3 regions of the Streptomyces sp. NPDC037271 genome follow, and region 2 is predicted to be linked to each of the others. Evidence: riboswitches for the same ligand, from Rfam matches in the RefSeq annotation. Region 2 holds a riboswitch; each other region holds the start of a gene.
The links. A riboswitch is a leader RNA that binds a small molecule or an ion and turns the genes downstream of it on or off. The one in region 2 is predicted to bind cyclic di-AMP.
Positions count from the first base shown of each region.

Region 1 (10,080 bases), on a different contig from region 2:
GGGCCAGTCGCACCTCCACCAGGGTGTCCAGCCGCTCCTCCGGGAGCCCGTCCACCGCGGCACGCGTCACCGCGCGGGCGTACTCCGGCGTCTGCAGCAGACCGGGGACCACGGTGGTCTCCAGTGTGCGCATCGCGCTCGCCTGGGACTCCAGGCTGATGAAGTCACGGTAGGTCGGCGGCAGCACCCCTCGGTAGGCGTGCCACCAGTGGTTCCGGCCGCCCGCGTCGTCGGAGCCCGCCAGCATCACCAGCAGCTCCCGCAGCTGCTCGTCGTCCACGCCGTAGGCGTCCAGCAGTAACCGCACGTCGGCCGGTTTCGCCCCGCTCGTCCCGGTCTCGATCCGGCTGACCTTCGACTGGTGCCAGCCCACCAGCCGGGCCGCCTCGCCGCTGGTGATACCCGCCGACGTGCGCTGGGCGCGCAGTTCCGCGCCCAGCTTCCGGCGGCGCACCACGGGGCCGTGCTGCATGGGCCACTCCTCTACTCCTTATGAGCCGCCCAAATACGCTCTGCCGTCGCAGAGTTCACCGCATCGAGCGACAGATATATGCAGATCTTGGTGGATCGCCGCCCTTACCGGGCCTGGTGGTGGCAGTCTGACGGCAAAGCACCAGTCCGGGACCGTACTCGAACCATCCGCTCCGTGTCCGGCTGCGGTCCCGTGGGAAAGGGACGACGTCGCCATGGCAGACCATCTGGAAGCATCCGTCACTCTGCCGAGCGATCCCGCCTCGGTGGCCGCCGCGCGTACCTATGTGGTCGGCACGCTGGTGGAGTGGGGCCTGCCGGCGGACACCGAGGTGTCCGAAACCGTCCGGCTCATCGTCTCCGAGCTGACCACCAACGCGGTCCAGCACACGCTCGGACAGTCACCCACCTTCACGGTGGACCTCGTGCTCGACCGCGACGAGCGACTGCGCATCGGCGTCACCGACAGCCATCCGGGGTTTCCCAAGCGTCTGCCCGCCGCCGTCCAGCAGGACAACGGCCGCGGCATGGTGATCATCCGCTGGCTGACGGCGGAGTGCGGCGGCAAGCTGAGGGTGCGGCGCACGCGCGAGGGCGGCAAGACCGTCTTCATCGAACTGCCCTGGACGCCGCCGAGCAGTCCGGTGCCGCCCGAGCCGGCCACGGCCGTGGGGCGGGTCGCGGGACGGCAGGAGCCCGAACGGTGAGGCGCCGGCGGCACTCGCCGCGAGTCTGTTCCGTGTGAGCGTCGAGGGCAGTACCGAACCGCCGCACGTGCGCGTGTGGGAGCGCGGGGCGTGCGGGGCGCGGGGCCGTCCCCGACCGGCACATCGACGGGGCGGCCGACGTCGCCAGGGCCGCCGGACCGGCGGCCTCGGCGCGTCGGGTGGGGGCAGGGCCGGTACGGGTACCGGCACAGCGCGTCGAAGCGGGGACCCGCCGAGGCCGTGGGCGGGCCGTGCCAGGAGACCCCGCCCTTCCGGGCGAGGATCGGACGTCAATTGACCCGGCCGTACCAGACGCTGCCGGTCCAGATCTTCTGCAGACGGACCACGTCCCCGGTCTTCGGGGCGTGCCAGATCCTGCCCTTCCCGGCGTAGATGCCGACGTGGTAGACGCTGCTGCCCGAGTGGAAGAAGACGAGGTCGCCGACCTTGCGGTTCTTGGCGGAAATATGACGGGTCTTGTTGTACTGCTGAGCCGCGGTGCGCGGCAGCTTCTTACCGGCCTTCTTGAACGAATACAGGGTCAGCCCGGAGCAGTCGAACCTGCGTGGTCCGACGGCGCCCCACTTGTACGGTGAACCCTTCTTGGAGGCCGCGATCTTGAGGGCCTTCGCCGCATAGGTCGCCGCGGCCGCCTCGGAGGCGGCACCGGGGACCACGACGGATCCGCCGATCGCGGCGAGGGTGAGGGCCGAGGCCGTACCGGCACGGGCCATCAGCGACGGGACACGATTGAGCGCAGACATGCGCAACCCTTCGTCAGCCGCCTGTGAAGGATGACCTGTCGGATTCGGGCTGGCGAAGTTGCCCGGCCGCACGAGTGCGGCTTCACCCCAAGGGCTGCTCGGCCCGGTTTCTCTCTCGGAGACGACCGTTCCGGCGACCCGTCGTGCTCGGGTCCTCCACTCCTGCCGATCCACTCCTGTCGACCGGTCGTCCGGGCGGCGGCAGGACTCGGCGTCCGCCCGGACCGCCCCGCCGCTGCGGCGAGGGCTTGTCGTCAGTCACGGATCTTGTCTCGCCCAGTGGGAGAATCCCAACGGAACGTGCCCTTTGTGTTGTTACACGCCACTCGCCCGTTCGGGTGGACACCTCCGCGTTCGAGTCACCGCCGGGGGTGGTGACGAGCCCGGGACCAGCGGCGGAGCGGCTCGTTCCGCCGCGTGAGCAGCAGCGGTCGCGCAACTTCGGCCGGTCGGAAATCGAGGGTGTTCCTACGCCGAAAGGGGGTACGCCGTTTGGTCCGTTTCGGCCGCCGGCGCGTCAACTGCCGGAACACGGCGGAAGGCTGACGCGCGCCGCCCGCCGTTCACCGTCCCGCACGCGCGGCGCCCGGGCCAGGGTGCCGGCGTGCACTCCGGCCCTGACGCACCGGTGCGCACGGCGGCCGGGCCGGGGCCCCGTACCGTGGCGGGGTCCGCGGCCCGGTCGTGCACGGCCGGGGATCAGGCGGCCGGGGCCGGGGCCCGGTCGGGCGCCGGTGAGGCGCCGGGTGCGCGCTGTCGCAGTGCGCCGCCGAGCAGGACCGCGCCCAGGCCCAGCAGGGACCACCACGTGAGCGTGAGCGCGGGGCCGGTGGCCGCGGCGCCCTCGAAGAAGGACACCGAGCGCAGGAGCGAGCCGCCCGCGCCCGGCGGCAGCCACTGGCCGATCGCGCCGGCCGGCCGGGGCAGCATCTCCGGCGCCGAGGACGCGCCGGAGAAGGGGTTGCCCAGCAGCATGATCACGGCCGCGCCCAGCCCGACACCCGCGCGCCCGAGCAGCGCCCCGAGCCCGGCGACGCCCGCGCCCGCGGCCAGGGCCGACAGCCCGAACACGCCGGCCACGGCCCACCAGTCACCGGTGACCACCCCGAGCCAGCTGTGCGCGACCACCGCCGCGACCGCGCCTGTCGACGCGGCGGCGCCGGTCACCGCGACGGCCGCTCGCACGCCGCGCAACCCCAGCAGGGTCACCACGGCGCCGGTCGCGATCCCGGCCAGTGCGAGCGGCAGCACGCTCGCGCCCAGGGCCGCGCCGCGCGGATCCGCCTCGGGGGCGGGCACCACATCGACCACCTGGACCGGCGTCCCCGTGGCGGAGGCCTGCCCGGTCACCGCCTGCTGCAGCAGCTGGGCCACGGAGGGGCTCGCCGCGGACGCCGTGAGCAGCTTCGTGCCCCGGTCGCCGGCGACCACCGCGCCGTACACGGTCCGGTCCTCGACGGCGTCGCGGGCCGCGGCCCCGTCGGCGTAGCGGTGGATCTCGAAGGCGTCCTCGCGCTGGGTGAGCCGCTGCTCCACCTGCGTGATCGCGGCGGGCGGTCCCGCCACGCCGAGCGGCAGATCGCGGGCGGACGTACGGGCGGCCGGCCAGGCGAAGGCGCACAGTGCCAGTGCCGCCAGTACGGGAAGCAGGACGACGACGGCGGCCACACGGCGGCCGTGAGGAGCGGAGGGGCCGGACATGGGTGACTCCTCTGAAAGAAGGATCGTTCGTTTTAGTCCCGCCTCCACGGTGCGGCGGTCTCGGGCGCCTTGTCAAGAAGGAATGTTCGTTTTAGATTGGCGTCATGGCCCGCGTATCCCAGGAACACCTCGACGCCCGCCGCCGGCAGATCCTCGACGGCGCCGCGCTGTGCTTCGCCCGCAACGGCTTCCACGCCACGTCGATGCAGGACGTGCTGAAAGAGGTCGACCTCTCCGCGGGGGCCGTCTACCGCTACTTCAGCGGCAAGGAGGAGCTGATCGAGGCCATCGTCACCGAGGTGCTGGACGCCATCCGCGACGTGTACGAACGTGCCGCGCAGGAGAGCCCGCCGCCCATGCCCGACGAACTCATCGCCCGCACCCTGGCGCACATGGCGCGGGAGCGGCCGGCGGTGACGGACAGCGGCGAGTGGCTGTTCCCGCGGCTGATGATCCAGGCCTGGTCCGAGACGCTGCGCAACGACGCGCTGTCCGCCCTCCTGGGTGAGGGGTTCGCCAAGGCGACGGCCGCCTGGGCGAAGGTCGTGATCCGCTACCAGGAAACCGGCATGATGCGCGACGACGTCGACCCGGACGCCGTGGCCCGGACACTGATGGCCACGGTGCAGGGCTTCGGGGCCCAGTACGCGCTGTTCGGCAGCTTCTCGCCGGAGGCTCTCCAGGCGGGCGTGCGGGGACTGCTGAGCATGCGTCAGGTCACCGACGGCCCCGGTGATCAGTCGGACGAATCCGGCTGACGTGACCGGCCGTGACGCCGCTCGCCGGGCCCGCCGCGCCGGTGACGGCCGTGGCGCGCGACGCGTCGCGGCTGCGGAGGCTGCTGGACGAGGCATCGGCCTCGCGGGGCTGAGGAGCCGTCGGCCGAACGCGTTCCTCCACTCGTCGGACCGGCGAGGAAGCGCCGTGACGACAGCGGGCACGAGGAGGGGCGGCCCACCCCGGCCGCCCCTGTATCGTGCCCTGCCCTGCCCTGCCCTGCCCTGCCCTGCTCAGCCCTGCCGCGCCGCCGGCCAGGCGTCCTCCGCCGCGTAGTCGAAGAGGTCGCCGTACGCCCGGAACATCTTCGGGTACGCCTCCCGCCAGTCCCGTCCGGCCAGCCGCTCCTCGATGAAGGCGACCGTGTCCGGCAGGGTCTCGGCGTACCGGACCACCGGCCGGTAGCCCAACTCCCGCTCGGCCGCGGACATGTCGCACACGACCGGCGAGGGAACGGACCACGGCGTGTCTCCCACACCGTCCGCGGGCGGCGGCCCGTCCACCAGTACGTCCTCCGTCTCTACGCCCATCACCGAGTCGATCGCCGCCGCGATCTCCGCCACCGTCGGCGCATCCGGGTCGACGGCGTTCAGGACGCGCGTACCCGGCCGCGGGGCGGCCAGCCGGACCAGCTCCGCGATGGTGTGCACGCTCGCCGGGTGGAAGCGGCTCGCACCGCCGTAGGCGAGGACGCGCCGGCGCCTGCCGTCGAGGTTGCGCTTGACGAAGTACAGCTCGCGCGGCGTCCTGCAGTACGGCCCGTGGACCGCGCCCGCGCGCAGCAGAGTGACGGGCAACCGGTCGCCGGCCGCGAGGAGCTCCCGCTCCAGCGCCACCTTGCGGGTGGGGTACGAGGTGTCGCCCGGCCGGACGGTGCGCTGCTCCTCGGTGAGCGGCACCGGGTACTCGGGGAAGCCGCCGGGTTCGGCCTGGGTGTCGAAGTTGCGGCCCTTGTCGTCCTCGTAGACCGACACACTGGAGATCACCACGGCCGAGCCGACCCGCCCGGCGAGCGAGACCAGTTGCCGCGCGTGCCCGACTCCAAAGGCCACCATGTCCACCAGGACGTCACAGCCGTCACCGACCGCCGCCGACAGGGCGGCGTCGTCCTCCCGGTCGGCCCGGACCACCCGCACGTCCCCGGGCCAGTCCCCGTCCCGCTCGCCGCCGCGCGAGACGGCCGTCACCTCCCAGCCGTCCCGGGCCAGTGCCCCCACGGCCACTCGTCCGATCTGCCCCGACGCTCCGACCACCACAGCACGTGTCATGAGGCGACCGTAGGGGCGGGCCGGCCGCCCGGCCACGTTGTTCTGCCGACGGCAGACGACGTGCTGCCGACGGTGGACGACGTGCTGCCGACGGCGGCCACGTGCTGCCGACGGTGGACGACGTGCTGCCGACGGTGGACGACGTGCTGCCGACGGCGGCCACGCGCTGCCGATGGCAGACGACGTGCTGCCGACGGCGGACGACGGTTTCAACCGGGGGCGACGGTGCACGACCGCCGCCGGACGGCGGGCAACGGGTTCCTAGCGGGGCGGCAGCCGGGGGAACCTCGGCCGCTTCGCCGCCTTCGCGGCCTCCTCGGCCTTCACCTCGGCCGCGTACCGGTCGACGTACTCCTGTCCGGACAGGGTCAGGACGGCGTACATGATCTCGTCGGTGACGGCGCGGAGCACGGCCTTCTCCCTCTCCAGGCCGGCGTAGCGGGAGAAGTCCAGGGGCTCGCCGAAGCGGATCACCACGGGGTGCAGCTTCGGGATCTTCCGCCCCGGCGGCTGCGCCTCGAAGGTGCCGATCATCGCGCAGGGCACGACCGGCACCCCGGCCCTGAGCGCCATCACCGCGACGCCGACCTTGCCCTTGTACAGCCGGCCGTCGTGCGAGCGCGTCCCCTCCGGGTAGATGCCGAGCAGCTCGTCCTTGCCCAGGACGCCGAGCCCCTCGCGGATCGCGGCCTGCCCCGCCTCCTTGCCCGAGCGGTCGACGGGGATCTGCCCGGCGCTGCGGAAGAAGAACGCGGTCAGCCGGCCCTTGAGGCCGGGGCCGGTGAAGTACTCGGCCTTGGCGAGGAAGGTGATGCGGCGCCTGAGCACCGCGGGCATCAGGAAGTGGTCCGCGAACGAGAGGTGGTTGCCCGCGACGATGGCCGCCCCCGACGCCGGTACATGGTCCAGCCCCTCGATCCGGGGGCGGAAGAGGACGCGCAACAGCGGGCCCAGCAGTACGTACTTGAGGACGTAGTAGAACACGGCGTCGCTCCTCACCCCGGCGGGACGGCTCGTTCGCCGTTGTTCTCACTGGTCAACCGGCGTCCGCCGGGGTGCCAGTGTAGGTGCGGGACGGGCCCGCCCGGAACCGGACGTACCCGGCCCGCCGGCCGTGCCGCCGCTCAGAACCTCGGCGTCGGGGCCTGCGCCTCCACCATCTCCGCCGCCTCCTCGTCGGTCTGCACCGAGGGCGGGGAGCCCTCGAGGGGCTGCTGGGCCGTCTCCTTCATACAGGCCACCGCCACGACACCGATCAGCGCCGCGGCCATCGCGTAGTAGGCCGGCATCATGTCGGAGCCGGTCACGCTGATCAGGGCGGTGATGACCAGCGGCGTGGTACCGCCGAACAGGGACGCCGACAGGTTGTAGCCGACCGACAGGGACCCGTACCGGACGTTGGTCGGGAACATCGCCGGGAGCGCCGCCGACATCGTGCCGAGCAGACAGACCAGGGAGAGACCGAGCATCAGCATGCCGGCCGAGACGGCGAGCAGGCTGCCCTCCTGCACCAGCACGAAGGCCGGGGCGGACAGCACGAAGAAGCTGACCATGCCGGTCATGAGCAGGGGCTTGCGGCCGAAGCGGTCGGACAGGCGGCCGACCTGGTTGATGATCAGCATCAGCACCACCATGGTGGCCACCAGGATCATCAGACCGTGGCTCTCGCTGTAGTGCATCTCGTCCGACAGGTACGTCGGCATGTACGAGAGCAGCATGTAGTCGGTGATGTTGTACGCGCCGACGAGCGCGATGCACAGCACCAGCGAGCGCCAGTGCGTACGGAAGATCTTGGCGAGGTCGCCCCGGGCGGTGGTCTCCACCGCGGTCGCCGCCTCCGCGATGTGGACGTTGGCGTCCTCCAGTTTCAGGAACGCGGGCGTGTCGTCCAGCTTCAGCCGCAGATAGATACCGACGATGCCGAGCGGCGCCGCGATCAGGAAGGGGATGCGCCAGCCCCAGGCGTCCATGGTGTCGCTGCCGAGCCAGGCCGTGAGCGCGGTGACCAGACTCGCGGCGCCGGTGTACCCGGCCAGCGTTCCCAGCTCCAGGAAGCTGCCGAAGAAACCGCGCCGCTTGTCGGGCGCGTACTCGGCGATGAACGTGGAGGCACCGCCGTACTCGCCGCCGGTCGAGAAGCCCTGGAGCAGGCGGAACACGATCAGCAGGACGGGGGCCCAGAAGCCGATGGAAGCGTAGCTGGGGATGAGCCCGATGGCGGCGGTGCCGATCGCCATGAGGATCATCGTCAGCGCCAGCACCTTCTTGCGGCCGACCTTGTCACCCATCGGGCCGAAGACCATGCCGCCGAGCGGGCGCACCAGGAACGCCACGGCGAACGTGGCGAACGAGGACAGCAGTTGCACGGTGTCGCTCCCGGACGGGAAGAACACGCGGCCGATGGTGCCCGCCAGATAGGCGTAGATGCCGAAGTCGAACCACTCCATGGCATTGCCGAGAGAGGCCGCCTTCACGGCCCGCTTGACCGCGGCCTCGTCCGTGACAGTGATGTCCGACCGGCGGAGCCGCGGGTTCTGCCGGCGTCTGACGGCCCGGAAGAGGGCCGGGTGGCGGCGGACCGCGGCGGTGTCGGATTCCTGGCCGTTCTCGGTGGGGGACGTGGCGGCCTCCCTTTCCACGCGCAGACGCCCCTGGCGGAGCGCTGCTCGGTCGTACGGTTTCCAGGTCGTACCGTTCCCCCGATCATCGTGGGTATGGTCGTGACTTCGGTCATGCGGTTGAGCCGATGAGGTGAGTACCCTTCCCCCATGCGGATCTCCGTCTCCTCCGACATGGACGAACCCGTGGCCCGCCTCCTCGTCGAGGAGCTGCGCGGGCGTGGCCACGAGGTGGTGACGCACGGCGCGCTGCGCCCCGGGGCGGACCCGCGGTGGGCGGTGTGCTCGGAGCGCGCGGCGCGCGAGGTCGCCGACGGCACGGCCGACCAGGCGGTGGTCTGCTGCTGGACCGGTACGGGAGCGTCGATCGCCGCGAACAAGGTGCCGGGCGTGCGGGCGGCCCTGTGCACCGACGCGTACACGGCGGACGGGGCCCGCCGCTGGAACGACGCCAACGTGCTCGCACTCGGCCTGCGGCTGACCTCGGCGCCGCTGCTGCGGGAGATCCTCGACGCCTGGTTCGCGGGCGGGCCCGGCGCGGACGCCGAGGACCGGGACAACATGGCGCACGTGGAGCGGCTCGACCGGGGCCGAGCCGCTCCGTGACAGCACCTCGAGCCGAGGTCAGGACGTCAGGACCTTCTCCAGCGTCCCGAGCGCCCCTTCCAGCTCCTCCCCGGTGACGGTCAGCGGCGGCGCCAGGCGGATCGTCGAGCCGTGCGTGTCCTTGACGAGGACGCCCTCGCGCATCAGGCGTTCGCTGACCTCGCGGCCGGTGCCGAGCGCCGGGTCGACGTCGACGCCCGCCCACAGCCCGCGCGCACGGAAACCGACGACACCCCTGCCGACCAGGGCGGTCAGGCCCTCGCGCAGCACCACGCCCAGCTCGGCCGCCCGGCGCTGGAAGTCGCCCGTCTCCAGCAGCTCCACCACCGCCGTGCCGACCGCCGCCGCCAGCGGATTGCCGCCGAACGTCGAACCGTGCTCGCCGGGGCGCAGCACACCGAGCACCTCCCGGCTGCCGACCACCGCCGAGACCGGGACGATGCCGCCGCCCAGCGCCTTGCCGAGCAGCACCACGTCCGGCACGACCGACTCGTGCTCGACGGCCAGGGTGCGCCCCGTGCGCCCGAGACCCGACTGGATCTCGTCCGCGATGAACAGGCACCCGGCCCGGCGGGTCAGCTCCCGTACGCCCGCCAGATAGCCGTCGTCCGGGATGTTGACCCCCGCCTCGCCCTGGATCGGCTCGATCAGCACGGCCGCCGTCGTCTCGTCGACCGCCGCCTCCATGGCCGCCAGGTCGTTGTAGGGGACGACCCGGAAGCCGGGGGTGAAGGGACCGAAGCCCGAGCGGGCCGTCTCGTCCGTGGAGAAGCTCACGATCGTCGTCGTACGGCCGTGGAAGTTGTCCGCCGCGACCACGATCGTCGCCCGGTCGGCCGGGACGCCCTTCACCTCGTAGGCCCACTTGCGGGCCACCTTGACGCCGCTCTCCACCGCCTCGGCGCCGGTGTTCATCGGCAGCACCATGTCCGTGCCGGTCAGCGCGGCCAGCCGCTCGGCGAAGTCCGCGAGCCGGTCGTTGTGGAAGGCGCGGGAGGTGAGCGTGAGCCGGTCCAGCTGGCGGTGGGCGGCCTCGGTCAGCGCCGGGTGGCGGTGGCCGAAGTTGAGCGCCGAGTACCCGGCCAGCATGTCCAGGTAGCGGCGGCCCTCCACGTCCTCGACCCAGGCGCCCTCGGCGCGGGCCACGACGACGGGCAGCGGGTGGTAG
Region 1 is NZ_JBVJVN010000003.1:284,668-294,747, reverse strand. It holds gene ACZ7G3_RS09115 (helix-turn-helix domain-containing protein) at 1-472, opposite strand, end outside; gene ACZ7G3_RS09110 (ATP-binding protein) at 687-1,178, shown strand; gene ACZ7G3_RS09105 (C40 family peptidase) at 1,469-1,942, opposite strand; cyclic di-AMP (ydaO/yuaA leader) riboswitch at 1,946-2,088, opposite strand; gene ACZ7G3_RS09100 (ABC transporter permease) at 2,642-3,643, opposite strand; gene ACZ7G3_RS09095 (TetR/AcrR family transcriptional regulator) at 3,748-4,401, shown strand; gene ACZ7G3_RS09090 (NAD-dependent epimerase/dehydratase family protein) at 4,654-5,688, opposite strand; gene ACZ7G3_RS09085 (lysophospholipid acyltransferase family protein) at 5,950-6,672, opposite strand; gene proP (glycine betaine/L-proline transporter ProP) at 6,813-8,327, opposite strand; gene ACZ7G3_RS09075 (RpiB/LacA/LacB family sugar-phosphate isomerase) at 8,457-8,912, shown strand; gene rocD (ornithine--oxo-acid transaminase) at 8,931-10,080, opposite strand, start outside.
Region 1: it holds a riboswitch for cyclic di-AMP, as region 2 does, so the genes downstream of both, ACZ7G3_RS09105 (C40 family peptidase) here and ACZ7G3_RS22915 (M23 family metallopeptidase) in region 2, are expected to answer to the same signal.

Region 2 (10,080 bases):
GAGACGCACGACGCGTCCACGGCCGGCCCCAAGGGCATCGTCCGCTCCATCTGGACCTCCTGGATCGCCGGCTTCGTCCTCCTCCTCGGCTTCACCTTCGCCATCCAGTCCTACGAGGGCGCCCTCACGTCCCCGACCGGCGCGCCGCCCGCGCAGATCCTGCTCGACGCGCTCGGCGCGACCACGGGCAAACTGCTCCTCCTCGTCGTCATCGGGGCGCAGTTGTTCTGCGGAATGGCGTCGGTCACGGCCAACAGCCGCATGATCTACGCCTTCTCGCGCGACGGCGCGCTGCCCTACTCCCACATCTGGCACACGGTGAACCCGCGCACCCGCACGCCGGTCGCGGCGGTCTGGCTGGCGGCACTGGCCGCGCTGGTCCTCGGACTGCCGTACCTGATCAACGAAACGGCGTACGCGGCCGTCACCTCCATCGCGGTCATCGGCCTCTACATCGCGTATGTCATCCCGACCCTGCTGCGCGTCCGCAAGGGCGCCGCCTTCGAACGCGGGCCGTGGCACCTGGGGCGCTGGTCGCAGGCGGTGGGCGTGGTGGCGGTGACGTGGGTCGGCGTCATCACGGTCCTGTTCATGCTGCCCCAGGTCTCCCCGGTCACCTGGGGGACCTTCAACTACGCCCCCATCGCCGTCCTGGTCGTCCTCGGCTTCGCCGCGACCTGGTGGCTGGTCTCGGCCCGCCACTGGTTCCTCGACCCCGACCACGAACGCACCCGGGCCCGCGCGGCGGCCCGCGCGAGCGCCCCCGAGCCGGTGGACCCGTAGCCTCCGCTTCCCCGCGCCCCCGCCGACGCGGCCGTGACCCCGATACCCGATCGGCGTCCCGGCCGTGTCGGGCTATGCTCGGTGTGGCAACATCACGCAGCACCGCGCAACAACCCCTGGGCCCTTAGCTCAATTGGCAGAGCAGTGGACTTTTAATCCATTGGTTGTGGGTTCGAGTCCCACAGGGCCTACCGGACTCCTCGGAGTTGGAACCCCCGCTGACCTGGTCGGTAGGGGGTTCTGTCGTTTCCGGGGGAATCCGCCGCCCAGCGCGGTGATCACCCGCCCCGGGCTCGGAGCTCGTGCGGGGCCGGGCGCCCCGCTGCCGGGGCGTCAGCCGGTGTGTTCGTCCTCGTCGTCGGGGGCGCCAACGGGAGGCCGCTCCACAACGAACGACCCCTTGCCGCGCACGGTGACGATGAGTCCACGTTCGCGGAGTTCCTGTGCGGTCCGGCGCGCGGTGAGTCGCGCTACGCCGTACTCCTCGGCGAGATGGTTCTCCGACGGGATGGGCCGGTCCGGCGCCAGTTCTCCCGACTCGATCTTCTTGGAGATGACGTCGGCGAGCTGAACGTAGAGCGGCTTCGCGCTCATCGGGTCCAGGGGTGTCGTGTGCTCTGTATCGCTCACATGTCCAACGTATGCATGTGATGACTTCCACGTTCAGGTGAATCCCTCTGCACTTGTATGTAGAGGGCTGCATGGCAAAGTGGCTTCAGTCACCAAAGACCCCGGCGGCCTGGCAGGGCCCCGGGGCGTGGCCAACGCTTACGCAAGGAGCGTCGACGTGTACGACCTTATCCACCGCTTCGCCCATTGGCTGGGCCTTCTCTTCGGTCCCGGTACCGGAACCCACCGCGCAGGCGCCCCGCGCCACCGCGCCCCTCGCCTCGCCCAGCGCGCCGCCATCCCCGCAGGCCTCCCCTCCCACCACTCCCCGTACTGCCGTCACCTTCCCCTCGACGGCACCGAGACCCGCCTCGTCCGCCCCTACCTCACCGCCCACGAACAGGAGCAGGACCGCCGGCGGCACCGCCGCCTCGCCCTGGTGCTCGCCGCCGACTTCGGCATCGACCTCGACCAGCACATCGTCGGCGCGCGGAAGGCGGCCGCGTGATGGCGGCGTACACCGCGCTACGGCTGCTGCCCTGGCTGTCGGCCGAGGGCAAGCCCTGCTTCCTCGCCCCCGGCGACGGCGGCGGGATCGTGTCCCGGCTCGCCGACGAGACGGAGGCCCGACAGCTCGCCGAAGGACTGGACGTACTCCGTGCCGCCCGCCGGGTACTGGACGACCCCGTGTCCCCGAACGCCGAGGTCCGCTGCACGGCGCTCCGGCTGACCGAGTGCCTCGCCGACGCGCTGAGGGTCGCGGAGTCCCGTGGGCGGCGCCTGCCCGAGGCGGACGACGACACCGATGCCCCCTGAGACGACAGCTCAGGGCCCCACCAGTGAACCGCTCACCGGTTTCGCCGGGACGCACTATCGTCGTAGGCAGGTGCGCCGAAGGAGCACGAAGGAGTACGTCCGGTCATGCCCGCACACGCCGCAGAACCCACGCCGGTCGTTCCGCCCATGCCCGAGCGGAACCCGAAGGCGCTGCGCGCTGCCATCGCCCAGCATGCTCCCCAGCTTCTTCCGGACTTCGACGACCACTGGAAATGGGCCGTCGCGGACGCGTACGACATCAGCACCGTGCCCGCCTTCATGGCCCGCTGGTGGGGTGAGTACGCGATCGCCCGGGACTCGAAGCTCGACGCGCACATGGCCGACCTGCATCACCGCGCGACGGAGTCCACCGACCTTGCCGAGGCGAAGGCGCTGCTCGAAGAGGCCTCGCACATCCGGTACGAGGCGCAGCGCCTGGAGCCCGGACAGTGACCCACGGCGGATTCATGGGCCCGCCCTGGCAGATGGACTGGACGCTCAAGGCTCAGGCCGCCCGCGACGCATTGCCCGAGCACGTACGGAAGACGGTCGACGCTGTGCGTGCCGAACTGGTGACAGTGCAGGATCCCTATTTCCGGGGCATCGACGCCGACGCGGACCTCCCCGCAGGTATGAGGGTCCAGCCGGCGCGGTCCGACCTTCCGAAAGGTTCCCGCGTCTTCCATTTCGACCACGGGCACGGCTGGCTGCGATACACCTTCGTACCGCGAACCGAGGACCCTCAGATCATCGTGGAAGAGGTCTTCTGGCAATGACCGACGGTCACTGGCGACGACCGGGCCGCCCGCCCCACCGGAGCGCCTGATGCCCCTCCCCTACGTCCTCCTCTCCGCCGCCGTCTCCCTCGACGGCTACCTGGACGACACCGGACCCGACCGGCTCCTGCTCTCCTCCCCGGCCGACTTCGACCGGGTCGACGAGGTGCGGGCGTCCGTCGACGCGGTGCTGGTCGGGGCCGGCACGATCCGGGCGGACGATCCGCGGCTGCTGGTCAACTCGGCCGGGCGGCGGGCCGCCCGGGTCGCGGCGGGGAGGGCGGAGTACCCGCTCAAGGTGACGGTCAGCGCCACCGGGGACCTGGACCCGGCGGCGTCGTTCTGGCACACCGGCGGGGAGAAGGTGCTCCTGACCACGGACGACGGCGCCCGGCGGGCCCGCGCGGCGGGGCTCGCCGCCGACGTCGTGCCGCTCGGGCCCGAGCTCGGCTGGCGGGCGGCGCTGGAGTACCTGCACGACCGGCGGGGTGTGCGGCGGCTCATGGTCGAGGGCGGCGGGAAGGTCCACAGCCAGTTGCTCCAGCAGGAACTCGCCGACGAACTGCAGCTCGCCCTCGCCCCGCTGATCGTCGGGAACCCGGACGCCCCCCGCCTGTTCGGGCCCGGCGCCTACCAGGGCGGGCGGCTCAGGCTGGTGGAGACGCGGCGCATCGAGGACGTGGTGCTGACGCGGTACCTGCCCACCGCGCCCGGCACCGGCGACCGCGTGACCGCCGCCGACCGGCACTGGCTGGCGCTCGCCTGCGAGCTGGCCGAGCTGTGCCCGCCGTCGGGGACGGCGTTCAGCGTCGGGGCGGTCGTGGTCGCCGCCGACGGGACGGAGCTGGCGCGCGGGCACTCGCGGGAGGGCGGCGATACCGTCGTGCACGCCGAGGAGGCCGCGCTCGCGAAGGCCGACCCCGCCGACCCGCGGCTCGCGACCGCCACCGTGTACAGCAGCCTGGAGCCGTGCGCCCGCCGCGCCTCCCGGCCCGCGCCCTGCGCCCGGCTCATCCTCGACGCCGGGGTGCCCCGCGTGGTCACGGCCTGGCGGGAACCCGACACCTTCGTGCCGGGGGCCGACGGCAGCGGAGTGCTCGCGGCCGGGGGCGCCGCCGTCGTCGTACTGCCGGAGTACGAGCAGCGGGCGAAGGCGCCGAACCGCCATCTGGAGGGGTAGCGGAGCGCCGCTGGAAGGGGTGCGGAGGTACGGATGTGCATTCCGCCCCCGGGATGACGTACAGTAGAGACACAACGGCGCGGGGTGGAGCAGCTCGGTAGCTCGCTGGGCTCATAACCCAGAGGTCGCAGGTTCAAATCCTGTCCCCGCTACTGAAGACCGAAGGCCGGAATCCTCAGGGATTCCGGCCTTCGGTGCGTTCTCCCCCCCCCCCCGGCGCATCGCCCAGTCACCAGTCACCAGTCACCAGTCACCGGTCACCCGGTCGGCCCGCACGGCTCGCCCCCCACCCCCGCTCCGGGAAACCTGGACGGAGGGACGGCAAGCGGCGCAGACGTGCGGGGTGGCGGGAGACCAGTGGTGCGGCCAGGTGACGTGGACGACGAGGGGACGTACGCCAGAGCCGGCGGCCGACTCCCCGGCGACCCCGTGCCCGACCCCGGCGTCGGTGACGGCCCGGAGCCACCCCGGCCGGACCCGGGCCGGCCGCGGGCGTGGCGGACCTCGTACGGGCGGGCCTTCGTACGCCTGCTGCCCGTACTGCTGATCGTCGTCGCCATCCTGTACGACCTCTTCACCCCGAGGTACTTCACCGCAGGCCCCCTCTACACGGCCGCGCCCCTGGTCGCCGCCCCGATCTACTCGCGGCGCGGCACGGCGCTCACCGGTGCCGCCGTCGTCGCCGCCGTCGTCGGGCTGCAACTGAGCAAGGGCGTCATCCACTACGTCGACTCCCTCACCGAACTGATCACCATCGCGACGGTCGCCGTGCTCGCCGTCCTCGTGAACGGCTTCGTCCGCCGCACCGGCGAGCGCCTCGTCTCCGTGCGCGAGATCGCCGAGGCCGCCCAGCGCGCCGTGCTGCCCGAGCCCGCCGAGCGGATCGGCGGCTTCGAGATCGCCGCCTGCTACGAGGCCGCGCAGGCCGACGCCTTCATCGGCGGCGACCTCTACGCCGTACAGGACAGCGCGCGCGGCATCCGGCTCATCGTCGGGGACGTGCGCGGCAAGGGCATGGGCGCCGTGGGCGCCGTCGCCGTCGTGATCGGCGCCTTCCGGGAGGCCGCCGAACAGGAGGCCACGCTGGAGGCGGTGGCGCAGCGGCTGGAGCGGGCGCTGGCCCGCGAGGGCTCCCGCCGGGACGGACTGGACGCCTTCGAGGGATTCACCACCGCCGTGCTCGCCGAACTCCCGCACGGCGACGGGGTCGTCCGCATCGTCAACCGCGGCCACCCGCCGCCCCTGCTGCTGTACGCCGACGGCACCCTGCGCCCGCTGCCCGCCCGGGAATCGGCACTGCCGCTCGGCATGGGCGAGCTCGGCGTGTGGCCCGACCGTGCGGAGGAGGCCGACTTCCCCGGTGGGGCCACACTGCTGCTGTACACCGACGGAGTCTCGGAAGCCCGGGACGCCCAGGGCGAGTTCTACGACCCGCAGGCGCGGCTGGCCGGCCGCGTCTTCCGGCATCCGTCGGAGCTGCTCGGCACCCTCGCCGACGACGTGCGCCGGCACTCCGGGGGCGGCATGGCCGACGACATGGCACTGCTCGCCGTACGACGGCCCTGACCGATGTCACCGGACGTGACGGACCGACCGCCCTCCGCATAACAACTGACACACCATCAGAAAGTTGTGACGCGAGGGGGAATACTGAGACGGGGTCAACTCGCCCCGCTTTGACCGCCCATGAGGCGTACGTCCCGGCCGGATTCGTTAATGATCTAGAGGAACGGCTTGGAATCCGAGCCTCGCGTCTATTAACGTTCGATAACGCAGCGCGGTCGTCCCAGCCGTCACAGAAGGCGGCTCCGTGCGCACGCGCCGAATCCCGCAAGGGAACCGGGGAACCACCACATTGGGGTGAATCGGGCGTAAGGCGCCGTGGAGACACGGCGGATATACGCGCGTAGGAGACCTTCCTGCTCCGAACCCGTCAGCTAACCCGGTAGGCGAGAAGGAAGGAAAGGAGCACGCCCACGTGGCGTCCAACCGGCCCGCCCCCGAGGCCCCGTTCGTGCCGAACCAGCACGACGCGGACACCTTCGGCTACGACGGCTACCGCACCGAAGAGGGCCCCTGGGAGGAGTGGAATCCCACCGCGGAATCCATCCGCCCGGTACGCGGCCGGCACCGCGTCGCCAAGCAGCGCGGCGGACTCGCCCGCAGCTCCACCGTCCTCGGCGTCGGTGTCATAGCGGCCGTCGGCGCGGGTGGCATGGCCAGCGCGCAGACCGGCAAGCCGCCGGTGTCGATCTCCATGCCGGACCTGCCGAACGTCGGCTCGCTCATCTCCGACGACGAGGAGCCGGAGCCCGAGGGTTCCGCCACCCCGCTCAGCGGCATCGGCGTGGCGGCCGCCACCGCCACCGGCACCGAGGACACCGCCGACGCCGGTGAGACGCTGCGGGCCCGGATCATGGCGCAGGCCGAGCAGCAGCAGGCCCAGGTGGAGAGCAAGGCCGCCGCCGAAGCCGCCGCCGCGGCCGAGAAGAAGGCCGCGGAAGCCGCCGCCGAGGCGGAGAAGGAGGCCCAGGCCAAGGCCGCCGCCGCCAAGAAGAAGGCGCAGGAGGCGGCCGAGAAGAAGGCCGAGGCCGAACGGCTCGCGAAGCTGGCCAAGCAGTACACCCTGCCGACCTCGTCCTACACGATCTCCTCGAGCTTCGGTCAGGCCGGCGCCTACTGGTCCTCCGGCTACCACACCGGCCTGGACTTCGCCGCCCCCACGGGCACGCTGCTCAAGGCGGTCCACAGCGGCACCATCACGTCGGCCGGATACGACGGGTCGTACGGCTACAAGACCGTGCTGACCCTCGATGACGGAACCGAGATCTGGTACGCCCACCAGTCCTCCATCAGCGTCAGCGTCGGCCAGAAGGTCGCCACCGGCGACATCATCGGCCGCGTCGGCGCCACCGGCAACGTCACCGGCGCCCACCTCCACATGGAGGTCCACACGGCCGACGGCGGCGGTATCGACCCGATGGCGTGGCTGCAGAACAAGGGCCTCAACCCCTGAGTACCCACGCTGACCCATCCGCTCCCCGCTGATCCCCGGCGGTCCTGACGGCAACCCCCCGACGTCAGGGCTGCCGGTTTGCGGGATCTTTGCCCCGTTGCCGGAATCGCGGGGTCCAGTGGTCCCGTTGACGCACTACATGACTTCTCTGCGCAAGCTAGGCTCCTCCGACCTGGAGGTCTTCCCCCTCGCCCTCGGCGGCAACGTCTTCGGCTGGACCGCCGACCGGGACCGCTCCTTCGCCGTCCTCGACGCCTACACCGCGGCCGGCGGCAACTTCCTCGACACCGCCGACTCCTACTCGGCGTGGGTCGACGGCAACACCGGCGGAGAGTCCGAGACCCTCATCGGCGAGTGGCTCGCCTCCCGCGGCAACCGCGGCGACGTCGTCCTCGCCACCAAGGTCAGCCAGCACCCCGAGTACCCGGGACTGACCGCCGCGAACATCAAGGCCGCCGCCGACGCCTCGCTGCGCCGCCTGCGCACCGACCACATCGACCTCTACTACACCCACTTCGACAAGCCCGAGGTGCCGGTGGAGGAGATCATCGGCGCGCTCGACGAGCTGGTGAGGGCGGGCAAGGTCCGGCACATCGCCGCCTCCAACATCTCCGCGGAGCGGCTCGCGGAGTCCCTGGCCTTCTCCGACCGGGAGGGCCTCGCCCGCTACGTGGCCCTCCAGCCCCACTACAACCTGGTCTCGCGCGACACGTACGAGGGCGAGACGCGCGACCTCGCCGAGCGGGCCGGGCTGGCCGCCGTGCCGTACTACGCCCTCGCCTCAGGCTTCCTCACGGGCAAGTACCGGCCCGGGGCGGACGTCGACAGTCCTCGGGCGGGCGGCGCCGCGAAGCACCTGGAGACCGAGCGCGGCCGACGGGTCCTCGCCGCCCTCGACGAGATCGCCGAGGCCCACGACGCTCCCGTCGCGACGGTCGCCCTGGCCTGGCTGGCCGCACAGCCGACGGTGGCCGCGCCGATCGCGTCCGCGCGCACGGTGGAGCAGCTGCCGGCGCTGCTGGGAGTGGCGGAGCTGACCCTGACGGAGGACGAGGCCGGGAAGCTCACGGAGGCGTCGGCCTGAGGGCCGGTCGCGCCGGCGGGCCGGCCGCTGTGGGCCGTAAGCACCGGGAGCTGTGGGCCGTAAGCCCGCGGGCGGGGCGTCGGATGGCCAGGCGTCCCCGGGCCGGGCGCCGTGCGACGAGCGGCTGCGGGCTTACGGCCGGTAGGGGTCGGGCGGGGCGTACGGGTGGTGCGGGCTGGGAGGGGCGTAGGGGGTGCTCGGGGCGTATGCGGCCGGTGCGGGGTACGGTGCCGGGGCCGCCGCGGGACGGCCGGGGCCGTACGGCCCGTACGCGTACGGCCAGGCCGGTACCGCCACCGGCACGGGTGGCGCGGTGGCCCGCGCCGCGTAGTCCAGCGCCGGTCGTGCCACGTCGCGCCGGTGCCACAGGGCGTCGAGCAGTTCCCGCTCCCGCAGGGTGAAGTCGGCGCCCGCCGTGCCCCGGCGCCCCCGCTGCCGGAGGAACGCCAGCGAGGTCGCGTACGCCTCGTACCGCGCCACCGCCCGCGCCGCCTCCTTCCCGCCGTGCCGGTGTGCGTGCTGCCGGGCGATGCGGCGGGCGCGCATCGAGCCGAGCGCGTACGGTTCGGCCGGTGCCAGCCACCCGGCCATGACGTACACGGGCAGTTCGGTCCGTATGGCGCCCAGTTCGCGCTGCCGGGTCCAGATCACCAGCCAGGTCAGCAGACCGAACGAGGGCACCATGACAGCCGCGTACACGGAGAGGAAGCCGTACTCGCCGAACGAGGCCGAGCCGTTCCACAGCGCGTGCATGCCCATCGCGAGCAGCAGGCCGCACAGGGGGAGCAGGGCCCGGCGCAGGCGGTGACGGCCCGCCCGGAGCGCGGCGATGCCGAAGCCGATACCGGTGAGCACGGTGAAGAGCGGGTGGGCGAACGGCGACATCACGATGCGGACGAAGAAGGTCGCCGCGGTGACGGACGTCAAGCCGCTGTCGCCGGTGAGCTGGTCGGTGCCGAAGGCGGTGCCCAGGTAGAGGATGTTCTCGGTGAAGGCGAAGCCGGTCGCGGTGACACCGGCGACGACCACGCCGTCGACGATGCCGGTGAAGTGACGCCTGCGGAAGAGGAAGACCAGGAGGACGGCGGCGGCCTTGGCGGACTCCTCGACGACCGGGGCTATGACCGTGGCGCCCAGGGTGTCCGCGCCGGCCGGGTCGGCGGTGGCCGTCGCTATCCACCTCGTCGCGAAGCTGTTCGCGACGATCGCTATCAGCGCCGCCGCGCAGGCACCCCAGGCGAAGCAGAAGAGCAGGTTCCGCCAGGGTCCGGGATCGACCCGGTCCAGCCAGCGGAACGCGGCCACGAGCAGCGGCACCGGCAGTACCGCGAGGCCCAGCCCCACAAGGAACCCCCGCGTACCGGTCTGTTCGCGCACCAGGGCCAGGATCACCAGGCCGGCCAGCGCGAGCAGTGCGACCAGTGCGCCGTGCCGGACCCAGGCGCGCTGCCACCAGTGCGGTTGCGTGTGCGGACGCGTCGGGTACGGGGGACTGGTGGCCACGGCATGGACCCTAACCGGTGGAGGGCTGCTCCTTGTGCGGTACGCGGTGGAAGAGCAAGTCGTTCACCACATGACCCTTGTCCAGTCCCTGGCCCTCGAAACGGGTCAGCGGGCGGTGGGCGGGGCGCGGCGCGAATCCGCCGCCCGGCACGGTGTTCTCGAAGTCGGGATGTGCGGTGAGGACCTCGAGCATCTGCTCCGCGTACGGCTCCCAGTCGGTGGCGCAGTGCACGAAGGCGCCCGGCGCGAGCCGGGTCGCGGCCAGGGTCAGGAACTCCGGCTGGATCAGGCGGCGCTTGTGGTGCCGCTTCTT
Region 2 is NZ_JBVJVN010000014.1:13,520-23,599, reverse strand. It holds gene ACZ7G3_RS22965 (amino acid permease) at 1-783, shown strand, start outside; tRNA gene ACZ7G3_RS22960 (tRNA-Lys) at 902-974, shown strand; gene ACZ7G3_RS22955 (GntR family transcriptional regulator) at 1,117-1,377, opposite strand; gene ACZ7G3_RS22950 (hypothetical protein) at 1,571-1,900, shown strand; gene ACZ7G3_RS22945 (hypothetical protein) at 1,900-2,208, shown strand; gene ACZ7G3_RS22940 (hypothetical protein) at 2,314-2,661, shown strand; gene ACZ7G3_RS22935 (hypothetical protein) at 2,658-2,984, shown strand; gene ACZ7G3_RS22930 (dihydrofolate reductase family protein) at 3,034-4,164, shown strand; tRNA gene ACZ7G3_RS22925 (tRNA-Met) at 4,243-4,316, shown strand; gene ACZ7G3_RS22920 (PP2C family protein-serine/threonine phosphatase) at 4,525-5,730, shown strand; cyclic di-AMP (ydaO/yuaA leader) riboswitch at 5,974-6,131, shown strand; gene ACZ7G3_RS22915 (M23 family metallopeptidase) at 6,143-7,180, shown strand; gene ACZ7G3_RS22910 (aldo/keto reductase) at 7,320-8,264, shown strand; gene ACZ7G3_RS22905 (PrsW family intramembrane metalloprotease) at 8,397-9,767, opposite strand; gene trmB (tRNA (guanosine(46)-N7)-methyltransferase TrmB) at 9,778-10,080, opposite strand, start outside.

Region 3 (10,080 bases), on a different contig from region 2:
CGGAGCGGTTCGCGGACCCGGACACCCTGGACCTCTCCCGCCGGGACAGCCAGCACCTCGGGTACGGCCACGGCATCCACTACTGCCTCGGCGCCCCGCTCGCCCGGCTGGAGGGGCAGACCGCGATCGGCACGCTCCTCACCCGCCTCCCGGACCTGCGCCTCGCCGCCGATCCGGCCGAACTGCGCTGGCGCGGCGGACTCATCATGCGCGGTTTGCGCACCTTGCCCGTCTCGTTCACGCCGGTCGCGTCGTCGTCGGCCGACGACGGCCCGCCGTCGACGCAAAGGTGACACGCGCTCAACTCTGTGATCTTCACGTGATCTACGCGGCATGAACTTGTGACAAGCGATCATCTGCCTATACGTTCACGATTCAGCGTGGCGCCCCGAGCACCACCCGTCGCGCGGTCCCCGTTGTCTCGTGAAAGGTCGTCGCATGCTCTCCGGGAACGGTCGTCACCGCCGCCCCCGCCAGGCTCCCGCCCTGGTCGTCGCCGCCGGAGTGACCGGCTCCGCCATCGCGATCCCGCTCCTCGGCGCCACCGGCGCCCACGCGGCCGACGGGGCGAGCTGGGACCGGGTCGCCGAGTGCGAGACCGGCGGCGCCTGGAGCCAGAACAGTGGCAACGGGTACTACGGCGGCCTCCAGCTGTCCCAGGACGCCTGGGAGCAGTACGGCGGCATGGAGTACGCGCCCAGCGCCGACCAGGCCAGCCGCTCCCAGCAGGTGAGAGTCGCCGAGAAGATACACGCGGACCAGGGCATCGCCGCCTGGCCGACGTGCGGTCTGCTCGCGGGCCTGGGTGACGACTCGGCGTCCGCCGGCGGTGGCTCGGGTGCGGCGGGTGACGGCTCGTCGGAGGGATCGGACACCTCGGAAGAGCCGTCGGGCCTTCCCGGACTCTCGGGTGCGTCCGGCTCGACCGGCTCGTCCGGTGCGTCCGGCTCGTCCGGTTCGACGGAGCCGGCGGATCCCACGTCCGAGGCGTCCCCTTCGGTTCCTTCCTCTCCCTCGTCCCCTTCCTCGTCCTCCTCGCCCTCCGCTGACCCTTCGTCGGACAGCGGGGACGATTCGACCAAGTCCGACACGTCCCCCGGCTCCGGGTCCACGGAGAGCGGTGAACCGCAGAACACCGGCGCTTCACCCACGACCTCCCAGGAAGCCGGCGAATCGGACAAGCCGGGGCGGAGTGACGGCTCTTCGGCCCTCACCGACACGGAGGAGTCCGGCGCGGGCCGGCACCGGGGCGGCAGTGCCGACGAGGGGGCGGTGGACGGCCGTACGGGCGAGTCGTCGGGGCGGCACGCCTCGCGCGGTGAGGGTGACGCGCGCCAGGCCGTGGACGGCTCGTACACCGTGCGTTCCGGCGACAGCCTGTGGGGCATCGCCGACTCTCTTGAGCTGGACGGCGGCTGGCGTTCGCTCTACGCCGGCAACAAGGAGGTCGTCGGTGCCGACCCCGACCACATCCTGCCCGGTCAGACGCTCACGGTCGCGGGCGAATCGGGCGAAAAGTAGGGGGAGTTCGCGTCACGGTTAGAGATCGTATGTCCGTTTTGGATCTCGTGAGAGATAGGTCTCAGAAGCCGTGATCGTCTTTGTAAATCCGCGGAGCGCGTGACTACGGTCATGACCGCCCGTCATCGCGGGCCCCGGCTGCCGCAACGCCTAATCCTGCCAGCGGCCGTCCGGGAACAGTCGTCGCGTCAAGCGCCGAAGGCAGGAGCGGGGGACCCAAGGTAAGTGCCGCACCGGGGCAGTTGAACCGGAGCGGCTAGGGGTGGAGCCGAGTTCCGCGAGGAACCCGGCCGGGCAACTCAACCGGCCCGAACCCGACAGCTCACCTCGCAGGCGTCGGTGAGGGGATCAACCATGCTGTTTTCCGGCAAGGGCAAGCACCGCCGTCCGTCCAAGGCCACCCGTGTCATCGCCGTCGCCGGTGTCACCGGTGCCGCCGTCGCCGCCCCGCTGATGGCGGCCGGCAACGCCTCCGCCGCCACCGCGTCCGAGTGGGACGCCGTCGCCCAGTGCGAGTCCGGCGGCAACTGGTCCATCAACACCGGCAACGGCTACTACGGCGGCCTGCAGTTCTCCGCCTCCACCTGGGCCGGCTACGGCGGCACGCAGTACGCCGCGACCGCGGACCAGGCCAGCAAGGCGCAGCAGATCGAGATCGCCGAGAAGGTGCTCGCGGGCCAGGGCAAGGGCGCCTGGCCGGTCTGCGGCACCGGCCTGTCGAACGCCGCGTACACCGGCGGCGGCTCCGGTGAGAGCCAGGACAGCGGCTCCTCCCAGGGCTCCGGCTCCTCCCAGAACTCCGGCAGCTCCGAGAGCGCGCAGAGCCAGGGCGGCGGCTCCGGCGCCGACCGCTCCGCCGAGCAGAAGGCCTCCCGCTCCGCCGAGCGTCCGGCCGCCGAGAAGACCGTCACCACCCCGACCGGCAAGAAGGTCGAGAAGGGCGACGGCGAGTACAAGGTGGTCACGGGCGACACCCTCAGCTCGATCGCCCAGGAGCACGACGTCGAGGGCGGCTGGGCCGAGCTGTTCAAGCTGAACGACGACATCGTCGACGACGCCGACCTGATCTACCCGGGCCAGCAGCTGCACCTGAAGTAGGCAGCAGCTCCCCTTGCTCCCGCTCCGGCGCGTGTTCCCCCGTACGCGCCGGAGCGGGATTTTCATGCCCTGACCCCGCACTCCGTTCCACCCTGACCCCGCACTCCGTTCCCGCCCTGACCCCGCACTCCGTTCCCGCCCTGATCCCGGCTCCGTTCCCGCCCCCGAATCCGGCCGGGTTTGCGGAAACGTCTTTGTTCCGTTCGGAAACAATTTACTCTCGGTTCTGTCCAGCGGGTGGGCCATCGGCTGGCCGATCGCCCGGAGCCGGTTAGGCTCGGTCCCGCAGAGCCGCTGCGGTCCTGTGGACCCGCGCGTCACACCGAAGCGTCACATTGAAGAAGGAGATGCTCGTGCCGTCCATCGACGTCGTCGTAGCCCGGGAAATCCTGGACTCCCGAGGCAACCCCACGGTCGAGGTCGAGGTCGGCCTCGACGACGGCAGCACGGGTCGTGCCGCCGTTCCGTCCGGCGCCTCCACCGGCGCCTTCGAGGCCATCGAACTCCGTGACGGCGACTCCAACCGTTACCTGGGCAAGGGCGTCGAGAAGGCCGTCCTGGCCGTCATCGAGCAGATCGGCCCGGAGCTCGTCGGCTACGACGCCACCGAGCAGCGCCTGATCGACCAGGCGATGTTCGACCTGGACGCCACCGACAACAAGGGCTCGCTCGGCGCCAACGCCATCCTCGGCGTCTCGCTCGCCGTCGCCCACGCCGCCTCCGAGGCCAGCGACCTGCCGCTCTTCCGCTACCTGGGCGGCCCCAACGCGCACCTGCTGCCGGTGCCGATGATGAACATCCTGAACGGCGGGTCGCACGCCGACTCGAACGTGGACATCCAGGAGTTCATGATCGCCCCGATCGGCGCGGAGTCCTTCTCCGAGGCCCTGCGCTGGGGCGCCGAGGTCTACCACACCCTGAAGAAGGTCCTGAAGAGCAAGGGCCTGGCCACCGGCCTCGGCGACGAGGGCGGCTTCGCCCCGAACCTCGGCTCCAACCGCGAGGCCCTCGACCTCATCCTCGAGGCCATCAAGGAAGCCGGCTACACCCCCGGCGAGCAGATCGCCCTCGCGCTCGACGTCGCCGCGTCCGAGTTCTACAAGGACGGCTCCTACACCTTCGAGGGCAAGGAGCGCACGGCCGCCGAGATGACCGAGTACTACGCCGAGCTGGTCGAGGCGTACCCGCTGGTCTCCATCGAGGACCCGCTGTTCGAGGACGACTGGGACGGCTGGAAGGTGCTCACCGGCAAGCTCGGCGACAAGGTCCAGATCGTCGGCGACGACCTGTTCGTCACCAACCCGGAGCGCCTGGCCCGCGGCATCGAGGAGAGCGCCGCCAACGCCCTGCTGGTCAAGGTCAACCAGATCGGTTCGCTGACCGAGACCCTGGACGCCGTCGAGCTGGCCCAGCGCAACGGCTTCAAGTGCATGATGTCCCACCGTTCCGGCGAGACCGAGGACGTCACCATCGCCGACCTGGCCGTCGCCACCAACTGCGGCCAGATCAAGACCGGCGCCCCGGCCCGCTCCGAGCGCGTCGCCAAGTACAACCAGCTGCTGCGCATCGAGGAGATCCTCGACGACGCCGCGGTGTACGCCGGCCGCAGCGCGTTCCCGCGCTTCAAGGGCTGACCGCGGCCCCGAGAGGCAGCGTCGTACGTACGTCCCCGTACCCGGTCCCGTACCGTGTGCGGGGACGTACGCGTGTGCACGGGAGGCGGAGACCAGGATGGCCGTGAAGGACCGGGACCGTTTCTCCACCGCGACCAGGATCCGGATCATCGGGGAACAGACCGCGGCCCGGGTCTACCGCTCGCAGACCAAGCGCCAGGCCCGCCGCTCCCGGCTGACCGGCCGGGCCGCGCTGCTCGCGATGGTGCTCTGCTCGCTCGTCGTGGCGCTCGCCTATCCGATACGGCAGTACGTCGCCCAGCGTGCCGAGATCGCCGATCTGCGGCGGGAGCAGCAGGAGACCCGGGACCGGGTCGAGGAACTGCGCGACCTCAAGGCACGCTGGCAGGACGACGCCTACGCCGAGCAGCAGATCCGGCTGCGGCTGCACTACGTGATGCCGGGGGAGACCGGGTTCGTCGTCGTCGACCCGGACGCGGCCAGGAAGGCACGCGCCGAGGCCGGTGCCGCCGACCGCCCCTGGTACCGGAACGTATGGGACGGGGTCGACAAGGCCGACACCGCCGCCCGCCGGCAGTGAACCGACAGCGCCGGCAGTGACTCAACAGGAAGACCAGCAGAAGACAGCCATGCAGACTCCCCCGCCGACCACCCCGCGCACCGAGCCCACCGACGCGGACGTCGAGGCCTTCAAGCAGCAGCTCGGACGACCCCCGCGCGGCCTGCGCGCCATCGCGCACCGCTGCCCCTGCGGCCAGCCGGACGTCGTGGAGACGGCGCCGCGGCTGCCCGACGGCACTCCCTTCCCCACGCTGTACTACCTGACGTGCCCGAAGGCGGCCTCCGCCATCGGCACGCTGGAGGCGAACGGCGTGATGAAGGAGATGACCGAGCGGCTCGCCACCGACCCGGAGCTGGCCGACGCCTACCGGGCCGCGCACGAGGACTACATCCGGCGCCGCGACGAGATCGAGGAGCTGACCGGCTTCCCGAGCGCGGGCGGCATGCCGGACCGGGTCAAGTGCCTGCACGTGCTGGTCGCCCACTCGCTGGCGGCCGGTCCCGGCGTCAACCCGCTGGGCGACGAGGCGATCGCGATGCTGCCCGAGTGGTGGCGCAAGGGGCCGTGCGTGTCCCTTCCGGCTCTCACGGACGAGGAGGACGGCAAGTGACCCGTGTAGCCGCCGTCGACTGCGGTACGAACTCCATCCGGCTGCTGGTCGCCGACGCCGACCCCGGGACCGGTGAGCTGACCGACCTGGACCGCCGCATGACCATCGTGCGGCTCGGCCAGGGCGTCGACCGCACCGGGCGGCTGGCCCCCGAGGCGCTGGAGCGGACCTTCGCCGCCTGCCGCGAGTACGCCGGGATCATCAAGGCGCACGGCGCGGAGCGGCTGCGCTTCGTGGCGACCTCGGCCTCCCGGGACGCGGAGAACCGGGACGACTTCGTGCACGGGGTGCTGGACATCCTCGGCGTGGAGCCGGAGGTCATCTCGGGCGACCAGGAGGCCGAGTTCTCCTTCACCGGCGCGACCAAGGAGCTGGCGGGCCGCGACCACCTCGAAAAGCCCTACCTGGTCGTCGACATCGGCGGCGGCTCGACCGAGTTCGTCGTCGGCGACGACCACGTGCGCGCGGCCCGCTCCGTGGACGTCGGCTGCGTGCGGATGACCGAGCGGCACCTGGTGCGCGACGGGGCCGTGACCGACCCGCCCACCGCCGAGCAGGTCGCGGCGATGCGGTCCGACATCGAAGCCGCCCTGGACCTCGCCGGGGAGACGGTGCCGCTGCGCGAGGCGCGCACGCTGGTGGGGCTGGCCGGTTCGGTGACGACCGTCTCCGCGATTGCCCAGGAGCTGCCCGAGTACGACTCGGCCGCCATCCACCACTCCCGGGTCTCCCGCGCGCGCGTCCGGGAGATCACCGACTGGCTGCTGCGCTCCACGCACGCCGAGCGCGCGGCCGTCCCCTCCATGCACCCCGGCCGCGTGGACGTGATCGGAGCGGGCGCTCTCGTACTGCTGTCGATCATGGAGCGGACGGGTGCGGAGGAGGTCGTCGTGAGCGAGCACGACATTCTCGACGGGATCGCGTGGTCGGTGGCGTAGGTGTCCGCGGTCGTGGTCCGGGCGGGACGGGCGACGGCTGAGCGCGTTCCGAGGGGCCCTCCGGGGCCCCTCGGTGACATCCTGTCGGGAAACTTCGTGAAGTTCTTCACAAGGAATTTGGTCCTGCCGGACGACATAAGCGCGCCGGTTGACCCTTTTGGGGGTTCAACAGCCCTTTGAACGCGTTCAGGGCGGTGTTCCGCAAGGGCTCCAGAAGGATGCCGCGGGATGGTGGTCCACTGCCCTCGGAGGTACGGAGAAGCAGCTCACGCGGCATTGACAACGGAGCGCACTACACGCTGGTTCCTTCCCCCGCCATGATCTCCGTCACGTGGGCGGCGGATAGTAGCACAGCCTTCACCGAAGCTTGTGAAGGGGCGCACGAACCACCCCCCTCGGGCGGGTGGATACTCGATGGCATGAGCACCACGGAGCGTCCCAGGATCCTCGTAGTAGGCGGTGGGTACGTAGGCCTGTACGCAGCTCGACGCATCCAGAAGAAGATGCGTTACGGCGAGGCGACCGTCACCGTCGTCGACCCGCGGTCGTACATGACCTACCAGCCCTTCCTCCCCGAAGCCGCCGCCGGCAACATCTCCCCGCGGCACGTCGTCGTCCCCCTGCGGCGCGTGCTTCCGAAGGCGGAGGTTCTCACCGGCCGGGTCACCACCATCGACCAGGACCGCAAGGTCGCGCGCATCGCCCCTCTGGTGGGCGAGGCGTACGAGCTGCCGTTCGACTACCTGGTCATCGCCATGGGCGCGGTCTCCCGCACCTTCCCGATCCCCGGCCTCGCCGAACAGGGCATCGGCATGAAGGGCATCGAGGAGTCCATCGGCCTGCGCAACCACGTTCTGGAGCAGCTCGACAAGGCCGACTCCACCACCGACGAGGAGATCCGCCGCAAGGCGCTCACCTTCGTCTTCATCGGCGGCGGTTTCGCCGGTGCGGAGACCATCGGTGAGGTCGAGGACATGGCCCGCGACGCGGCCAAGTACTACCGGAACGTCTCCCGCGAGGACATGCGTTTCGTCCTCGTGGACGCCGCCGACAAGATCCTTCCCGAGGTCGGACCCAAGCTCGGCCAGTACGGCAAGGAGCACCTCGAGGGCCGCGGCGTCGAGGTCTACCTGTCCACCTCCATGGACTCCTGCGTCGACGGTCACGTGGTGCTGAAGAACGGCCTGGAGGTCGACTCCAACACCATCGTGTGGACGGCCGGCGTCAAGCCGAACCCGGCGCTCTCCCGCTTCGGTCTCCCGCTCGGCCCCCGCGGTCACGTCGACTGCCAGCCGACCCTCCAGGTCACCGGCACCGACTACATCTGGGCCGCGGGCGACAACGCCCAGGTGCCCGACCTCGTCGGCCGCAAGGCGGGCAACGAGAACGCCTGGTGCCCGCCGAACGCCCAGCACGCGCTGCGCCAGGCCAAGGTCCTCGGCGACAACGTCGTCTCCGGCATGCGGGGCTTCCCGCAGAAGGAGTACAGCCACGCCAACAAGGGCGCGGTGGCGGGCCTCGGCCTGCACAAGGGCGTGGCGATGATCGTCATGGGCAAGATGAAGATCAAGCTCAAGGGACGTCTCGCCTGGTACATGCACCGCGGCTACCACGGTCTCGCGATGCCGACCTGGAACCGCAAGATCCGCGTCTTCGCGGACTGGACGCTCGGCATGTTCCTCAAGCGCGAGGTCGTCTCCCTCGGCGCGATGGAGACCCCGCGCGAGGAGTTCTACGAGGCCGCCAAGCCGGCGCCGGCCGCCGCGCCGAAGGCCGCCGACAAGGGCGAGCAGGCCGCGAAGTCGGAGAAGACCGAGGAGAAGGCCAAGGCCTCCTGACCTCCGGCCGTCCGTACCCGCGTACCAGCGGGGCGTGCAGTACCGGCAAGACCTTGCAGCACCCGCAGTTCCCGTAGTACCGGCAGTACCCGTAGTACCCGTAGTGCCCTCGAAGGGGTCGCCCGCCATCCGTGGTGCGGGCGGCCCCTTCGCGCTGTGCCGACCGGGCGAAAATCTCGTGGTGTGCACAGGTGTTTTGCCCGGTCGTCACGCGCGCCGGGGACTGTACGGCGGGCTCCCAGGTGTTTACGTGGTGTTGGACATTCCGGGATCGCTCGTCACGGAGGTATGCCATGGCTGACGCCGCGCTGCGGCTGCAGAACCTCTTCGAACAGTTGCTGGGAACACCACTCCCGGTGCGCATCCGTGCCTGGGACGGTTCGCAGGCGGGTCCGCCGGGCACGCCGACCCTCGTCGTCCGCAACCGCAGGGCCCTGCGCCGCCTGCTGTTCAAGCCGGGTGAACTGGGCCTGGTCCGCGCCTGGGTGGCGGGCGACCTCGACATCGACGGTGACCTCTACGCCGCTCTCGGGCTGCTCGCAGGTCTCGTCTGGGAGCGCGGTGACGACGCCCGCGGTGTCGTCGAGGCGCTCCGCGACCCGGAGGTCCGGGCCGCCGTGCGCGGTCTGCTCCGGCTCGCCGGGCCGCCGCTGCCGCCCGCCCCGCCACCGGAGGAGGTCCGCCGGGCCCGCCGCCACCTGCACACCAAGCGCAGCGACAGGCGGGCCGTCAGCCACCACTACGACGTCGGCAACGACTTCTACGAGCTCGTCCTCGGCCCCTCCATGGTCTACTCCTGCGCCTACTGGCAGGCCCCCGAGGCCGAGGGCGGCACCCTGGAGGACGCCCAGCGCGACAAGCTCGAACTGGTCAGCCGCAAGCTCGGCCTGAGCCCCGGCCGGCGCCTGCTCGACGTGGGCTGCGGCTGGGGCTCCATGGCGATCCACGCGGCCCGCGAGCACGGCGTGAGCGTCGTCGGCGTCACCCTCTCCCAGGAGCAGGCCGCCTACGCCCGCAAGCGGGTCGCCGACGAGGGGCTCACCGACCGGGTGGAAATCCGCGTCCAGGACTACCGGGACGTCGCCGACGGGCCGTACGACGCCATCTCCTCCATCGGTATGGCCGAGCACGTCGGCGCCGAGCGCTATCTGGAGTACGCCGTCGACCTGTTCAAGCTCCTGGCGCCCGGCGGGCGGCTGCTGAACCACCAGATCGCCCGGCGGCCCCAGCGCGACGAGTCCGCCTACACCGTGGACGAGTTCATCGACGCATACGTCTTCCCCGACGGTGAACTGGCCCCGGTCGGCAGCACCATCACCCAGCTGGAACGCGCCGGGTTCGAGGTGCGCGACGTGGAGTCGATCCGTGAGCACTACGCGCTCACCCTGCGCCGCTGGGTGGCCAACCTGGAGTCCGGCTGGGCGGCGGCCACCCGGCTCGTCAGCCCCGGCCGGGCCCGCGTCTGGCAGCTGTACATGGCCGCCTCCGCGCTCGCCTTCGAGCGCAACCGCATCGGCGTCAACCAGGTCCTCGCCGTGAAGACCCCCGAGCCGGGCGGCTCCGGGATGCCGCTGCGCGCCCGCACCTGGAACTGATCCCGCGCCCGTCGCACGCGAGAGGGCCCCGCTCCCACCCGGGAACGGGGCCCTCTCGCGTGCGTACCGGTTACTCCGCCTTGATGGCCTGGAGCATGTTCAGGCGCGCCGCCCTGCGGGCCGGCCACAGCGCCGCCAGGACGCCCACGGCGGCGGCCAGCAGAAGGAAGACACCCATCCGGGCCCAGGGCAGGACCAGTTCGTACGTCGGGATCGTCGTGCCCATCAGCTGTCCGGCCGCCCAGCCGAAGAACACGCCGAGACCGATGCCGAGCACACCGCCG
Region 3 is NZ_JBVJVN010000008.1:94,156-104,235, reverse strand. It holds gene ACZ7G3_RS16635 (cytochrome P450 family protein) at 1-293, shown strand, start outside; gene ACZ7G3_RS16630 (transglycosylase family protein) at 439-1,521, shown strand; cyclic di-AMP (ydaO/yuaA leader) riboswitch at 1,705-1,872, shown strand; gene ACZ7G3_RS16625 (transglycosylase family protein) at 1,876-2,619, shown strand; gene eno (phosphopyruvate hydratase) at 2,973-4,253, shown strand; gene ACZ7G3_RS16615 (FtsB family cell division protein) at 4,351-4,833, shown strand; gene ACZ7G3_RS16610 (DUF501 domain-containing protein) at 4,883-5,425, shown strand; gene ACZ7G3_RS16605 (Ppx/GppA phosphatase family protein) at 5,422-6,363, shown strand; gene ACZ7G3_RS16600 (NAD(P)/FAD-dependent oxidoreductase) at 6,783-8,201, shown strand; gene ACZ7G3_RS16595 (class I SAM-dependent methyltransferase) at 8,495-9,796, shown strand; gene ACZ7G3_RS16590 (ABC transporter permease) at 9,867-10,080, opposite strand, start outside.
Region 3: it holds a riboswitch for cyclic di-AMP, as region 2 does, so the genes downstream of both, ACZ7G3_RS16625 (transglycosylase family protein) here and ACZ7G3_RS22915 (M23 family metallopeptidase) in region 2, are expected to answer to the same signal.